4 regions of the Mesorhizobium sp. M7A.F.Ca.CA.001.04.2.1 genome follow, and region 2 is predicted to be linked to each of the others. Evidence: predicted binding sites of a transcription regulator. Region 2 holds the regulator's gene; each other region holds the start of a gene.
The links. The regulator LexA, encoded in region 2, represses DNA repair genes until DNA is damaged. The targets are predictions, from matches to a motif close to TGTTCNNNNTGTGTTCNG.
Positions count from the first base shown of each region.

Region 1: recA (recombinase RecA) is a predicted target of LexA. The motif match lies at 1,579-1,596, and genes of this name have one in related genera.
Region 3: EN955_RS19195 (DNA recombination protein RmuC) is a predicted target of LexA. The motif match lies at 1,793-1,810, and genes of this name have one in related genera.
Region 4: EN955_RS23265 (PA0069 family radical SAM protein) is a predicted target of LexA. The motif match lies at 2,212-2,229, and genes of this name have one in related genera.

Region 1 is NZ_RZQT01000068.1:3,971-7,940, reverse strand. Features, by position in the region: gene alaS (alanine--tRNA ligase) at 1-131, opposite strand, end outside; gene recA (recombinase RecA) at 424-1,521, opposite strand; gene EN955_RS21005 (carbohydrate kinase family protein) at 1,802-2,746, shown strand; gene EN955_RS21000 (pseudouridine-5'-phosphate glycosidase) at 2,821-3,738, shown strand; gene EN955_RS20995 (TfoX/Sxy family protein) at 3,803-3,970, opposite strand, start outside.
Region 2 is NZ_RZQT01000091.1:8,023-11,992, reverse strand. Features, by position in the region: gene kynA (tryptophan 2,3-dioxygenase) at 1-45, shown strand, start outside; gene kynU (kynureninase) at 123-1,370, shown strand; gene lexA (transcriptional repressor LexA) at 1,781-2,521, shown strand; gene EN955_RS24145 (ComEC/Rec2 family competence protein) at 2,515-3,970, opposite strand, start outside.
Region 3 is NZ_RZQT01000058.1:28,197-32,166, forward strand. Features, by position in the region: gene EN955_RS19185 (cation diffusion facilitator family transporter) at 1-2, shown strand, start outside; gene EN955_RS19190 (GFA family protein) at 64-468, shown strand; gene EN955_RS19195 (DNA recombination protein RmuC) at 489-1,760, opposite strand; gene def (peptide deformylase) at 1,864-2,394, shown strand; gene EN955_RS19205 (plasmid stabilization protein) at 2,463-2,705, shown strand; gene fmt (methionyl-tRNA formyltransferase) at 2,822-3,775, shown strand; gene EN955_RS19215 (N-acetyltransferase) at 3,772-3,970, shown strand, end outside.
Region 4 is NZ_RZQT01000083.1:15,698-19,667, forward strand. Features, by position in the region: gene EN955_RS23260 (ribonuclease HII) at 129-830, opposite strand; gene EN955_RS23265 (PA0069 family radical SAM protein) at 983-2,137, opposite strand; gene EN955_RS23270 (glycosyltransferase) at 2,287-2,811, shown strand; gene EN955_RS23275 (hypothetical protein) at 2,955-3,929, shown strand; gene moaB (molybdenum cofactor biosynthesis protein B) at 3,950-3,970, opposite strand, start outside.

The DNA of each region.
Region 1 (3,970 bases), on a different contig from region 2:
ACCATGCCGGCGTTGGTGAACATCAGCGTCGGGTCGTTGCGCGGCACCAGCGGACTCGACGCGACGATCTCGTGACCCTCCTTGCGGAAGTAGTCGAGAAATGTCGACCGGATTTCGTTCACGCCACTCATGAATGCTGCCTTTTCGGAAGGGCCGCCGGCAAACCGGCGGAAATGGGCTCTGCGTTTTAGAAGATTAGGACTTGGCCTTTTAGCCGCCGCGCTTCACCCTGTCCAGAAACACGGAATTGGTCCAATCCACGGCCTTTGCCGGCCGTTCGAACCGGCCTGTTTTCGCCGCCGAAACGCAAAACCGCCGGCACTGGGCCGGCGGTTTCAAAACGCATTAACGCGGAACTCGATTACTTAAGCCCGAGATAATAGAATGCGATTATGGCCGAACTCCGGCCGACCTCGCGAGTTGTCACATCGCGCCGGATTCCTCCTCGAACCCGTCGTCGCCACCTTCGGAGCCGCCATTCTCAAGGAACTTTTCGGCGATCAGCCCGGCATTCTGTCGGAGCGCCAGCTCGATCTCGCGTGCGGTGTCGGGATTGTCGCGCAGGAACAGTTTGGCATTCTCGCGGCCTTGGCCGAGACGCTGCGAATTGTAGGAGAACCAGGCGCCCGACTTCTCGACCACGCCGGCCTTGACGCCGAGATCGACCAGTTCGCCGGTCTTGGACACGCCTTCACCATACATGATGTCGAACTCGACCACCTTGAAGGGCGGCGCCAGCTTGTTCTTGACCACCTTGACGCGGGTCTGGTTGCCGACGACTTCGTCGCGGTCCTTGACCGAGCCGATGCGGCGGATGTCGAGGCGCACCGATGCGTAGAATTTCAGCGCGTTGCCGCCGGTCGTCGTCTCGGGCGAACCGAACATGACGCCGATCTTCATGCGGATCTGGTTGATGAAGATGACCATGGTGTTGGAGCGCGAGATCGAGGCGGTCAGCTTGCGCAGCGCCTGGCTCATCAGGCGGGCCTGCAGGCCGGGCAGCGAATCACCCATCTCGCCTTCGATTTCGGCACGTGGCGTCAGCGCCGCGACCGAATCGACCACCAGCACGTCGATGGCGCCGGAGCGCACCAGCGTGTCGCAGATTTCCAGCGCCTGCTCACCGGTGTCGGGCTGCGAAATCAGCAGGTTTTCGAGATCGACGCCAAGCTTGCGGGCATAGACCGGGTCAAGCGCGTGCTCGGCATCGACGAAGGCGCAGATGCCGCCCTTCTTCTGGGCTTCGGCCACGGTGTGCAGGGCCAGCGTCGTCTTGCCCGAGCTTTCCGGCCCGTAGATCTCGATGATGCGGCCGCGCGGCAGGCCACCGACGCCAAGCGCGATGTCGAGGCCAAGCGAGCCGGTCGGCACCGTTTCGATCTCGACGACCTGCTCGTTGGCGCCGAGCCGCATGATCGAGCCCTTGCCGAAAGCCCGCTCGATCTGCGACAGCGCCGCATCCAGAGCCTTTGATTTGTCCACTGCCTTGTCCTCTACCAGCCGCAAAGAATTCTGAGCCATGATACATCACCCCTTGGTCGTCAATGAAGGCCGGACAATCCGTAATCCCTGCCTATTTGTACCTTTTTTGTTCTCATTTGGCAAGAGGGATCAAATATCTGAAAAACAAGCATTATCCGGATTTGTTCTTTTTTTGTCCAAGGATTCGATCAGGAATGCACCGCACGTTGGGCCAGACGGCTCGGTTGTTTCGACCTGCCGAATCGCCGCCTTGCATGCGAAGCTCGGTCGCACAGCCTAGCGCTTGTGCGGCTGGAATAACAAAGGTCATATCGCCGGCATGCTGAAATCCGCGAAAATACTGGCCGTAGGCGGCGCCCATATCGACCGGCGCGGCCAGGTGTCCGGCGCCTACGTGCCCGCCGCCTCCAATCCGGGCACAATGCGCGAGGATGTCGGCGGCGGCGTCTTCAACGCCTTGCGCAGTGCCGTGCGGCGCGGCGTCTCCGCGTCGCTGATGTCGGTTCGCGGCGGCGATGCCGCTGCCGACACCGTTTCGCGAGCCATTGCCGGGGCAGGCATTACCGACCTGTCGGCGGTCTTCCTCGACCGCACGACGCCGAGCTACACGGCGCTGATCGACAGCGAAGGCGAGCTGATCGTCGGCTTTGCCGACATGGCGCTCTATGATTTGGCGTTTCCCAAGCAGATCAGGCGCTCCAGGGTGCGGGAGGTGATCGCCGCCGCAGATGCCGTCTTCTGCGACGCCAATCTTCCGACGACGGCGCTGGAACGGCTGGTCGCGCTCGCCGCGGGCAAGCCGGTTTTCGCGATTGCCATTTCGCCGGCCAAGGTGGTGCGGTTGCTACCGGTGCTGAAGGAGCTTTCGCTGGTCTTCATGAACCGGCGCGAGGCCATGGCGCTGGCCGGCGTCGCCGCGAATGCCACGGAGCGCGAGGTGGTCGACGGGTTGCGATGCAGCGGCCTCGTCAGCGGCGTGGTGACGGCAGGCGGCGGGCCCATGCTGGGCTTCGATGAAGCCGGCGCCTTCTCTATCCTGCCGCCGCCACCAAGAAAGGTCGCCGACGTCACCGGCGCCGGCGATGCGCTGGCGGGCGCAACGGTCGCAGCCTTGCTGCGAGGACTGCCGCTGCGGGCAGCTCTGCGCGAAGGCATTGCCGGGGCGACGCTTGCCATCGAAAGCGCCGCCGCCGTTCCGGAGTTCACCGCGGCGAGCTTCGCGGAAGCGTTGGTCCTTGTGCCGGATGCCAGGGAAGTGGCATGAGACCGGCGAATTCATAGTGCCGCGATGTTGCCGAGCGTCCGACGGACGCGCCGCATTCCGGATAGGAGACCTTGATGACCCCTGAGACCGCCCGCCCCTTCATCGACATCCACGCGCCGGTGGCGCAGGCCCTGGCCGACGGCCGGCCGGTGGTGGCGCTGGAAAGCACCATCATCACCCATGGCATGCCCTACCCCGACAACGGCGCCATGGCGGCCGATGTCGAAAAGATCATCAGCGATGGCGGCGCCGTGCCGGCGACGATCGCCGTGGTTGGCGGCCGCATCAAGATCGGGCTTTCTGACGGCGAGCGCGAATCGCTGGCGATGACGGGCGACGCCATGAAGCTGTCGCGCGCCGATCTCGGTTTTGCCGTGGCGCAAGGGCGCACCGGCGGCACCACGGTCGCCGCCACGATGATCGCGGCGCATATTGTCGGCATAAAAGTGTTTGCCACCGGCGGCATCGGCGGCGTGCACAAGGGCGCCGAAAAGAGCTTTGACATTTCCGCCGATCTCGACGAGCTGGCGCGCACCCCGGTGATTGTCGTCTCGGCCGGCGCCAAGGCGATCCTCGACATCGAAAAGACGCTGGAAGTGCTGGAGACGCGCGGCGTGCCGGTGATCGGCCATGGCTGCGAGACGATGCCGGCCTTCTGGTCCAGGCAATCGCCGTTCCGCGCGCCGCTGACCTTGCACGAGCCGGAAGAGATCGCGCATTTCTACCAGACGAGGGCAGCACTTGGGCTTGCTGGCGGCATGCTGATTGCCAATCCTGTGCCGGAAAACCAGGAAATCCCGGCTGCGGAGATGGCGGGCTATATCGACGCCGCGCAGAAGGCCGCCGAGGCACAACATGTCACCGGCAAGGCGGTGACGCCATTCCTGCTGGGAAAGATCCTCGAACTGACCGGCGGCAGGAGCCTGAAGACCAACATCGCGCTGGTGGAAAACAATGCACGGCTGGCGGCGAGGATAGCCAGGGCATTGTAGGGCACGGCCTCCAAGGTCGGCGGGACAGAGGGGGTGCTGTCCCTCCGCTGTGCCAAGGCTGGCGTCACTTCCCCGCCCTTCGCCCCGCCTCATACGCCCGGCGTGCCCAGACCGTCATCTCGTCGGGATCATCAAAAGCGCTGTCGGGAACGCTCCAATAGGGCATGGCGACCAGCTTGCCGTGGCGCGAGCCGGTATAGGTCCATTGCGTGCAGCCGGCGGCCTCGAACTC
Region 2 (3,970 bases):
GTCGTGCTGTTTCCGGAGCTGTGGACGGTCCGCACTCGGCTCTGACATCATCGAAATGAGAACAGGCTCACCGAAGGGACGCTCTGTGGCGGAAACCCTTCGCGAACAACCGGGGACTGACCATGAGTGGAATTCCTGATCTCGCCGCAGTCGAAGCGATGGATGCCACGGATCCGCTGCGGGCCATGCGCGACCGTTTCATTCTGCCGGAGGGGGTGATCTATCTCGACGGCAATTCACTGGGGGCAGCATCTCATGCCGTTTTCGGCGAGCTGCAGCAGGCGGCGACGCAGGAATGGGCCCGAGATCTTATCCGAGCCTGGAACACGGCCGGATGGTTCGAGATGCCGATCGAACTCGGCGACCAGCTCGGACGCCTGATAGGAGCCGCGGCCGGCCAGACCGTTGTCTGCGACACGACATCGACCAACATCTACAAGGTGCTGCACGCAGCGATGGAGATGCGGCCCGGCCGGTCAGCCATCGTCGCCGAAGGTGACAGTTTTCCCACCGACCTGTACATCGCCGAAGGCGTGGCCTCGACCCGGGATGGCGTCCTGCTGCGCCTCGCGGGCGTCGACGCGCCGACCATCGAAGATCTGATCGACGAAAACGTCGCGGTGGTGCTGGTCAACCACGTCAATTACAAATCGGGTGAACTGCGCGACATGGCGGCGCTGACGCGCAGGGCTCATACGGCCGGAGCGCTGATCGTCTGGGATCTCTGCCACACCGCCGGCGCCCTGCCCGTCGAGCTCGATCAGGCAAATGCCGATTTCGCTGTCGGCTGCACGTACAAGTACCTCAACGGCGGTCCGGGCGCGCCGGCCTTCATCTATGCCGCGCAGCGCCACCACGGCGATATCAGCCAGCCGCTCAGCGGCTGGTGGGGCCATGCGCGGCCCTTTGCCTTCGAACGGGGTTATGTTGCCGGCACCGGCATCCGCCGTTTTCTGTGCGGTACGCAACCGGTCCTGTCGATGCGGGCGCTCAAAGGCGCGCTTGCCATCTGGAGCGACGTCGACATGGCGGCATTGCGAAAGAAGAGCGTCGCGCAGACAGAACTGTTCATCCAGCTCGTCGAAGCCAAGTGCGGCGCCTACGGTCTCACGCTGGAGACCACCCGCGACGCGACCAGGCGCGGCAGCCAGGTGTCGTTCCTTCACGACCACGGCTATCAAATCATGCGGGCGCTGATCGAGCGCGGGGTGATCGGTGACTTCCGCGCACCGTCGACCATCCGTTTCGGCTTCACGCCGCTCTATGTCAGCTACAAGGATGTGTGGCTGGCGGTTGAGGTTCTGGAAGACATTCTGCGCACGGGTGCATGGAAGGACCAGCGTTTCGCCGTCAAGGAAGCCGTTACCTGACGCACCGATCCCGGCGATCCGCCGTCGCTGCCCTCACTGCCTGGCAAATGACGGAGAGCTGAATTTCCAGCCAAAATGCCCAACTGACGTTGGCGTTTTGGCTCCGTTTCGTTCACGGCCAACGAACGTCCCGAAGGTTGCAATCGCCCCTTGTCGAGGCTGATCGACAGATAATGCCAAGCTTTGGTAGAGGATAAGCCACAGGTCATTAACCATAACAATTTCAATGTGAGCAGGCGCATTGCCGAAGGTGGCGCCCGTCGATCGTAACCCGCTGGCAAGCGCCAAATAATTTCAGCAGCCTTAACAAATTCATTAAACTTTAAACGGTTGCAGAACACAACTGGAACAGATAGTGTTTGTTCTGGGTTTGTTTTTCGATTCTGGTTTCAGGGAACCTGGGGGCCGCCATGCTGACACGCAAGCAACATGAACTGCTGATGTTCATCCATGAACGCCTGAAGGAGAGCGGCATTCCGCCATCCTTCGACGAAATGAAGGAGGCGCTCGACCTTGCCTCCAAATCCGGGATTCATCGGCTGATCACGGCCCTTGAGGAGCGCGGCTTTATCCGCCGGCTGCCCAATCGGGCCCGCGCGCTGGAAGTGCTGCGGCTGCCGGACTCCATCGCGCCAGGCCTCAATGCGGCAAAGAAGTTTTCGCCAAGCGTCATCCAGGGCAGTCTTGGTCAGGGTGGTGCTCTTGGCCGGCAGATCAAGCCGGCGCCTTCGCGGATGCCTTCGCCCGGCAATGACGACGATGCGGTCTCTGCCGTTTCGATCCCGGTCATGGGTCGCATCGCCGCCGGCGTGCCGATCGATGCCATCCAGCATCAGACGCATTCGATTTCGGTGCCGCCGGACATGATCATGGGCGGCGCGCACTATGCGCTGGAGGTCAAGGGCGATTCGATGATCGAGGCCGGCATCTTCGACGGCGACACCGTCATCATCCGTAACGCCGATACGGCCAGCCCCGGCGAGATCATCGTGGCGCTGGTCGATGAAGAGGAAGCGACGCTGAAGCGGTTCCGCCGCAAGGGCGCCTCGATTGCCCTCGAAGCCGCCAATCCAGCCTACGAGACACGGATTTTCGGGCCCGATAGGGTCAAGGTGCAAGGCAAGCTCGTCGGCCTGATCCGTCGCTACTGAGACGGCTGTGGGTTGACCACTGGCTTCTCGGGTTTCTTGAAGGGTGCCAGCCCCCTCGCCTCGCGAGAGTATCTGCGTTGCGTGTGCCAGGGCCGATATGGGCTGTCCACCGCGAAGCTGATCGTCGCCGGCGTGGTCGCCGATTGGCGATCGAAGAAGACCGCGGCACTGCCTTTGCGAGCCAGTTGCCGCTTGGTGATGACGAGAACCAGTGGGTTATGACAGGCGTCATAGGCGGTGGCGTCGTTGACGACGATCAGCTCGGCGAAGCCGCAGGCTTTCCAGGTGTCCTTGCGGTCCTCGACATAGGCAATGATCGCACCGGACATGTGCCTGGCCACGCAAACGCCTGAGGAGCAATAGAACGGCGATCCCGGCGGTAGCTCAACGGCATCCGCGACGTCGAATTGCCCATCGCTGTTGTCGAACACTTCCGGAACGACGATGGTTTCCGATGTCAGCGCGCGTTTCCAGTTGTCGACGGTGAATTCGTTCGGCCGTTGCCGGCTAACGGCAAGCTCACCGCCACCGATCGGCAACGCCACCAGCCGGGCGTCTTCCGAGATCAGCACATCGGGCGTGCGCGTATCCGAGACGGTCAGCAAGCCTGCCAACGCGAATGGCAGAGCCGCGAGCCGCAGCCATGTCGTCGCCATCGTCGCGATGACCAGGGCAATGGCCACCAGCAGGACCGACTGTTGCGAAATCAGCCCGACCCCATCGACAGGCGAACGCTCGGAGATCCAGCCCGATATGGCGATCATCATCGTCAGGCCCTTGCCCATCAGGTAGAGAGCTGGCCAATCCAATCCGAAAGGCATCAGCAGCGCGCTGGCGACGGCCAGGAACATGACGACGGTGACGATCGGCATAACCGCGAGATTGGCGAACAGGCTGAGCGGCGACACACGCTGAAAATGCCAGATGGCAAACAGCGTCGTGGCGCTGCCGGCGATGATCGAGGTCATGGCCAGACCAATTGCCGCCAGCAGGAATTTTCGTGTCAGGAACCCGGGCAAGGATCGCTTCGGCGGCGGCGGTCTTGCTTTTCCCGCGCGGTGATCCGCCCAGCCGGCATAAGCGCCGACCAGAGCCGCGGTCGCGGCGAACGACATCTGAAAACTCGGGCCGACCACCTCATGCGGCGACACCACGATGACGGCGATCGCCGAGATCGCCAGATTGCGCATGGTGAGTGCTGCTCGATCGAACAGAACTGCAATCAGCATCACTGCCAGCATGATGAAGCTGCGCTCGGCGGCGACGACGATACCTGAGATGACGAGGTAGGCTGCGATCGAGAACAGTGCGGCGGCAGCGGCATACTTCTTGACCGGGCGACGCGCGGAAAAATCGGGAAACAAGGCGAAGGCGCCGCGCAGCAACCCCATGATGGTGCCGGCGACCAGAGCCATGTGCAGTCCCGAAATGGAGATGATGTGGTAGATG
Region 3 (3,970 bases), on a different contig from region 2:
AAAACCGTGCCATTGCCTCACGGCCTTGCGCCGCTAGATTGAAGGGGCTTTGGAGGAACGAAGATGAGAATAGACGGCGGCTGTCATTGTGGCGCCATCACCTACGAGGCGGAGGTCGATCCGGAAAAGACCACGATCTGCCACTGCACGGATTGCCAGCAACTGACTGGCACGGCTTTTCGCCTTACGGTTCCGGCGCCGGAAAGCAACTATCGCATCACCAAGGGCACGCCGAAAGTCTACATCAAGATCGTGGCGAGCGGCGCCAAGCGCACCCAGGCCTTTTGCGCCGACTGCGGTTCGCATCTTTACGCCACGTCTGTCGGAGATGGTCCGAAGGTCTATGGAATTCGCGTGGGGACCGCGCGGCAGCGCCAGGATTTGATCCCGACACAGCAGAAATGGCACCGCTCGGCGCTGCACTGGCTGCCTGAATTTCAGGGCATGACCACGTTGGAGGAGCAGTAGCGCCGGTCCGGCACCGCGCCTCAATCGTCGCCTTCGACGACCCTCAGCCTGAGCTGCCCGGTTTTCGAATCGGCAACGCGCGCGCCGGTATCGACCTTGGCGGCGGGACCCCGTGACGCGGCGTCTACGGCGGCATCGCCGTCGGGCTGCGCGCCGAATTCCAGCGCCTCGATCTTCTGGCCGCGCTTGGTGACCTTCGACGTCGAAACCAGTATGTCGTCGATGTCCTTGGCCGACTGGCCGAAATGCACCTGCAGCTTGCGCACCCGCTCATCGACACGCGCAACATCCTCCATCAGCCGGATGACCTCGCCCTGGATCAGGTGCGCCTGTTCGCGCATGCGGGCATCCTTGAGGATCGCCTGGATGACCTGGATCGACAGCATCAGCAGCGACGGCGAGACGATGACGACGCGCGCACGGTGCGCCTTGTGCACGATCGCCTCGAAATTCTCGTGGATCTCGGCGAACACCGATTCCGACGGCACGAACATGAAGGCAGTGTCCTGCGTCTCGCCCTGGATCAGGTATTTTTCCGAGATATCGCGGACATGTATCTCGATGTCGCGGCGGAAGGCCTGCGAAGCTGCCTTCTGCAGATCGGCGCCATCGGCGGCGCGGATGGCGTTCCAGGCTTCCAGCGGAAATTTTGCATCGATGGCCAGCGACGGCGCGCCGTTCGGCATCTTCACCAGGCAGTCGGGCCGGCTGCCGTTCGACAGCGTCGCCTGGAACTCATAGGCACCGTGCGGCAGGCCGTCGGCAACGATCGCCTCCATGCGCGACTGGCCGAACGCGCCGCGCGTCTGCTTGTTCGAGAGGATCGCCTGCAATTGCACGACCTGGCCGGCGAGCGACTGGATGTTGCCTTGCGCGACGTCGATGACCGCCAGCCGTTCCTGCAATTTGGCCAGGCTCTCATGCGTGGATTTGGTCTGCTCGGTCATGGTCTGGCCGAGCCGGCCGGTCATGGCGTCGAGGCGTTGGCCGATCGATTGCGTCAGTTCCGCCTGCCGTGCGCCGAACACTTCCGCAATGGCGCCCATGCGGCCCTGCATTTCGGCCTGGCTTTGCAGAATGCCGGCCATCCGCACTTCCGCATCGCGGGCATGATCGGCGGCTTCCGCGGCCGCCACGGCGCGCGCCTTGGCCGACCGCCACAACGCAATGACCAGCGCCACGAACAGGGCCAGAAACAGCAAAACGCCGAAGGCCAGCGCATGGCCGAGCGTGATCGTTGTGGCGCCAAGCCGGGCGACAGGCTCCGAAAGGATGGTGCTCAAATCATTCATGTGGACAGCATAGACGATTCGCCGCGATAGCACAGATCAAAACGTGAACGCGCCTGATGCCAACCGGTTGACGCGTTTCGCTGGAGGTCTTAGGTGGAACGCCATGCCGATCAAGCCGCTCATCATCCTTCCCGACCCCATCCTGCGCGAGGTTTCCAAGCCCGTAGAGCGTGTCGACGCGCCTTTGCGCAAATTAGCCGACGACATGCTGGCGACCATGTATGATGCGCCGGGCATCGGGCTGGCGGCAATCCAGATCGGCGAGCCGCTGCGCTTGCTGGTGATCGATCTCGCCAAGGAAGACGAGACGCCGGCGCCGCATGTCTTCATCAATCCGGAAATCCTGGAGAGCGCCGACGCGCGCTCCGTCTATGAGGAAGGCTGCCTGTCGATCCCGGATTATTACGCCGAGGTCGAACGCCCCGCCTCCGTGCGGGTCAAATATCTCGACCGCGACGGCAAATTGCAGGAGATAGAGGCCGAGGGGTTGATGGCGACCTGCCTGCAACACGAGATCGACCACCTCAATGGCGTCCTGTTCATCGATCACATCTCGAAGCTGAAGCGCGACATGGTGGTAAAGAAATTCAAGAAGCTCGCCAGGGACAAGGCGCCGGGCAAGCTCGCGGGATAAGGTACGGGAGTCCCCTCCAGGCCTATTGTCGGCAGGATTGCCACCAAATGGAGATGCCGACGGTCGACATGCTGATCAGGGACATTCCTGAGCCTTTGAAGCGCGAGATCGAACTGGCGGCGCGCGAGGTCGGCCAAAGCGTCTCGGACAAGGCCATCGGCCTTCTGCGCAAAGGCATAGTTGCGGAGAGGCCGGCCCGAGAGGAGTCGAGCCTCTCGGCGTGGGCTGCAATTCGCTCGGCTTTCGTATCTGAAAGCGCAATTGGCGATGAATACGCGGAAATCATGGAGAAGATCGAAGCGGAAAGATAGCGCGACGGTCGTCCCGCGACTTCGACGGCCTTGACCTAAAGCTCGTAAACCCGTTTGAAGCGGATGCCTGAGCCGGCACACTGCGCGAGCAAGAAGACAGGATACCGGAAGAAAAAATGCCCCTTCGCGTCATCTTCATGGGTACGCCGGAGTTTTCGGTGCCGACCTTGCGCGCGATCGCCGAGGCTGGCCATGAGATATCAGCCGTCTATACCCAGCCGCCGCGCGCTGCCGGACGACGCGGGCTGGAGCTGACGCCGTCGCCGGTGCAGCGCGAGGCGGAGCGACTGGGCATCGAGGTGCGGACGCCGGTTTCGCTCAAAGGCGAGGCCGAACAGGCCGCTTTTCGCGCCTTGCAGGCCGATGTGGCGGTGGTCGTCGCCTATGGCTTGCTGCTGCCGAAGGCGGTTCTGGAGGCAACCCGGCTCGGCTGCGTCAACGGCCATGCGTCGCTTCTGCCGCGCTGGCGCGGCGCCGCCCCCATCCAGCGCGCCATCATGGCCGGTGACCTGGAAAGCGGCATGATGGTGATGCGCATGGAAGAGGGCCTGGACACCGGTCCGGTCGGGCTGGTTGAAAAGTGCGCCATCGAACCCGATATGACAGCCGGCGATCTGCATGATCGGTTGATGAGTGTCGGTGCTGCCTTGATGGTGGAAGCGCTGGCGCGGTTGGAAGGGAACACCCTGACATTCACCACACAAGCTGTGGATGGGGTGACCTACGCCAAGAAAATCGATAAATCCGAGACTCGCGTGGACTGGACTCGCTCGGCAAGTGAGGTCCACAATCATATTCGTGGCCTGTCGCCCTTTCCAGGCGCCTGGTCGGAGATAGGAATTGGCGGCCGCCAGGAGCGGCTGAAACTGCTTCGCTCGACGCTGTCGCAAGGCCTGTCGCCTTCGGAAGATTTGGGCGAGTCGGGAGGAATTCTCGATGACCGGCTGACGGTCGCCTGCGGGGCAGGCGCGATCAGGCTGGTCGAAGTTCAACGGGCGGGCGGAAAGCCCGCTGCCGCGTCGGAATTCCTGCGCGGGGCCAAGATCGAAAAAGGACTGAAATTCTCATGAGCATGATGTCGATACGCGCGGCAACGCCGCGGGATCGCGAGGCCATCCGCCTCGTCGAGGAACACGCTTTCGGCCAGCAGGCGGAGGCCGGTCTGGTCGACGCGCTGGTGACCGGCGGCGACGCGGTTGCCGAACTGGTTGCGGAAGAGGACGGCCAGGTGGTCGGCCATATCCTGTTTTCGCGGCTGTTCGTCC
Region 4 (3,970 bases), on a different contig from region 2:
TAAGGTCTATCGGGACAAGCCTGAGGGCATAACTGCAATCCGATTGAGAGGCCGGCGGGACAGCGCCCCCCTCTGTCCTACCGGACATCTCCCCCACAAGGGGGAGATTGGCTTGTCGTCGTCGTCGCTCAATCCAGCCCGGCGAAGCTCTCTTCTTCCGCCACGTCCACCTCGGCCCCACCCAGCCGGAATGGCGCAAACGACACGCGGTGCAGCCGCGCCACCGGGCCATGCGCTTCGATCGCGGTGCGATGGCGAACCGTGGCGTAGCCCATATGGACTTCGAACCCGTAGCGGTCGTGATGGTTGCCGCAGCCGCACATCATGCGGTCGCGCATCACCTTGGCGACGATCGAGGCGGCGGCGATCGACTGCGAACGCTGGTCGCCCTTGATCAGCGCGCGCCCTTCACAAGGCAGTCCCGGCGGCACGTCGCGTCCATCGGCAAGCGCAAGCTTCGGCCGGATCGACAGCCCTACCAGCGCGCGCCGCATGGCTTCCAGGCTTGCCTTGAGGATGTTGCTGCCGTCGATGCCCTCGGCGCTGATGGAGGCCATCGAGACCGCCTGTGCGGAGCCGAGAATGCGCAGGAACAGGGCCTCACGCTGTAAATGGCTGAGGCGTTTGGAATCGTCGAGGCCGTCGGGAATGTTGGCGGGATCGAGCACCACCGCCGCGGCGACCACCGGCCCGGCCAGGGGGCCGCGGCCTGCCTCGTCTATCCCGGCGACCGGCCACAGGCCCTCCGCCATCGCCTTCGTCTCGAAGGAGAAGTCGGGCTTCTCGATGATCTCAAAGAGAGGCGGAGAATCAGAACGCGCGCGAGCCATGTTGCGGCGAGGTTCGCATCGGCTCCGATTCTCCGCAAGTCCCTCCGGGTCGGGTGGGGCGCCGGACCGGGAGGGCACCGTCTGCAGGCCGGGGCAGGCCGGACGGGATTCTTGGTGCGCGACGGATCAAACCATCGCGACGAATTGTCTCTTCAAAGCAGCGTCAGTTGCACCTGGTCTTTCCCGGCGGCAACGAACTGATCGGTCCGCAGCGTGCGCCGTTCGGCATTGAGACCAAGCCGCTTGGCTGTGATCTCGAAGCGCCGGCCGATCTGCCAGGCATAGGGACCGGCGCCCTTCATGCGCTTGCCCCATTCCGAATCGTAGTCCTTGCCGTCACGCATGGAGCGGACAAGCGACATCACATGGCGGTAACGGTCGGGATAATGGCGCAGCAGCCAGTCCTTGAAGATCGGGCTGACCTCCAGCGGCAGCCGCAGGATCACATAACCCGCCTCGCGCGCGCCGGCCGCACGTGCCGAATCGAGGATGCGTTCCATCTCCGGATCGGTCAGGCCCGGAATGATCGGAGCCACCATGACCGACGCCGGAATGCCGGCATCCGAAAGCTGCCGGATCGCTTCCAGCCGCTTGGTCGGCGTCGACGCGCGCGGCTCCATGGTGCGCGCCAGCATGCGGTCGAGCGTCGTCACCGACAGCGCCACCTTGGCGAGCCCTCGTTCGGCCATGCGCGACAGGATATCGATATCGCGCGTCACCAGGGCGGACTTTGTCACGATGCCGACCGGATGGCCGCGCGCTTCCAGCACTTCGAGGATTTCGCGCATGATCCGGTACTGCTTCTCGATCGGCTGGTAGGGGTCGGTGTTGGTGCCGATGGCGATGGTGCGCGGCTGATAGCTGTCCTTCGAAAGCTCCTTGTCGAGCAAGCGCGCCGCATCAGGTTTGGCGAACAGCTTCGATTCGAAATCCAGACCCGGCGACAGGCCCATGAACGCGTGCGTCGGGCGGGCAAAGCAATAGACGCAGCCATGCTCGCAGCCGCGATAAGGGTTGATGGAACGGTCGAAGGAAATGTCGGGCGATTCGTTGCGGGTGATGATGGTGCGCGGCTTCTCGACCTGCACTTCGGTCTTGAAGGGGGGCAGTTCTTCCAGCGAATTCCAGCCATCGTCGAACACGTGCCGGCTGACTGGCTCGAATCGGCCGGACGGGTTGATGCCGGCCGACCTGCCGCGGTTGCGGTCCGGGCGGACACGCATGCCGCTCTGCTCGACCATCGCATTGGCCATCTCGGCTCTTCCTGCTCCGAAAGCTGCAATGTCGGCGCGCACGATCTGTTCCATTTTCGCCCGCTCCCAGGGACTGTCCGTGTTGTGTCGAATCGCTCTGTTCATGAAATTATTCCTATTTCATCGATGAGAACAAAGCAAGAACTTTCTATGGTGCGATGCAAAACTGGCGCTGTCCGGCGCTTTCCGCTATTCGGCTAAGGATGCTCAGTGTTCTCATCGAAACCCGCAATGACGAGGAGGGCCTCGCCCGCACGCTCGCCTCGCTGATTGGCGGCGCGGTCGAAGGCGTGGTGCGTGAAGTCATCGTCTGCGACACAGGCTCCACCGACCAGACGCATCGTGTGGCCGAGCATGCCGGCTGTCAGTACGTGACCGGCGGTGTCGCTGCCGGCATCCGCCAGGCCAAGGGGGATTGGTTGCTGCTCCTGGAACCGGGCGCGCGGTTGGTGGAGGGCTGGATCGATGAGGTTGTCGCGCATACGGCCAGGCAGACCATGGCCGCACGGTTTTCGCGCACGCGGGCCAGCCGCACGCCATTCCTGGCACGGGTCTTTTCGGGAAACCGCGCCCTGGCCGACGGATTGCTGATCAGCAAGCGTCAGGCGGCGGCCGCGGCCAAGAGTGCCGGCAGTGCTGAGGCCATCGCCCGCGGCCTCGCAATGAAGCGGCTCGACGCCGAGATCTGGATGGCGCCCGCCAAGCAGGAACGCCGCTCCTCGACATGATTTTTTGCAGCTGCTCAGGCCATTGTGCATTGCACAAAATCTGACGCGGGGTTAGCTTCCGTTCAAGCGGGAATTGGGTTTGGGACATGCCGAGTGGCGAGCACCGATGCGGCATCGGTGGTGCTCTCATAGCCGAGGACCCAATGAAGCTTTCAACCCCCGACACATCCGGCGCGGCCAGTCTCGAGGCTATTGCGCGCGACGGCAGTCTGTTGCGACGCATCGCGGTGCGCATTCCGACCTATCTCAAGGACCTGCGCGAAAACCCCGCCTGGCTGCCGATGTTCGTGCTGGCGCGCACAATGCCTGGACGCCGCATGCATTGGCTGGGCGCAAAACGCGCCCGCCCGGTCGCCAATTCCGGGGATACGATGTTTGCCGGTGTCGAACGGGGAGCGGTCGTCGATGCGTTGCGCTCCGACGGGCTGTTCTCAGGCTTGGTCCTGCCGCCTGATATCCATGAAGAGATCGCCGACTTCGCCGGGCGCACGCCTTGCTACGGCAATTTCGACCGCCGTCTCGAATTCATGCCGGGGGAACATGCCGAGGCCGAGAAACGCCTTGGCCGCTCGCTGCTCAGCGGGCATTTTTTCGAGCGCATCCTCGACTGCCCGGCGGCGCTTGCCATCCAGCGCGATCCGCTGCTTCTGGATATTGCCGCGCACTATCTCGGCGGCCAGGCAAAACTGATCACGACGCGCGTCTGGTGGAGTTTTCCAACCGGTGCCGCTTCGGATGCCGACAAGAACCTCGCCTCGCTCGGCAAGTATCATTTCGACCTCGATGATTGGCGCATGCTGAAATTCTTCTTCTACCTCAAGCCGGTCGACGCCGACACCGGTCCGCATGTCTATGTCAGGGGCAGCCACAAGCGCCGCAGCCTCAAGCACCAGCTCACGCTTCTAGTTGGCCACCCCGCGCAACAGGTCCTGGATGTCTATGGCGAGCAGAGCCCGGTGACGCTGACCGGCGAGGCCGGTCTCGGTTTCGTCGAGGACCCTTTTGGCTTCCATATGGGCACCGTGCCGGCACGCACGCCGCGACTGATGATGGAAGTCGGCTTCGGCGTGTCGCCGCCGTCGCGCCGGCGGTTTCATGGCGAACCGGTCATCCGCTGAGAGCGACGCTTGCCTCGGCTTTACGGAGCTGATTTGCCGCG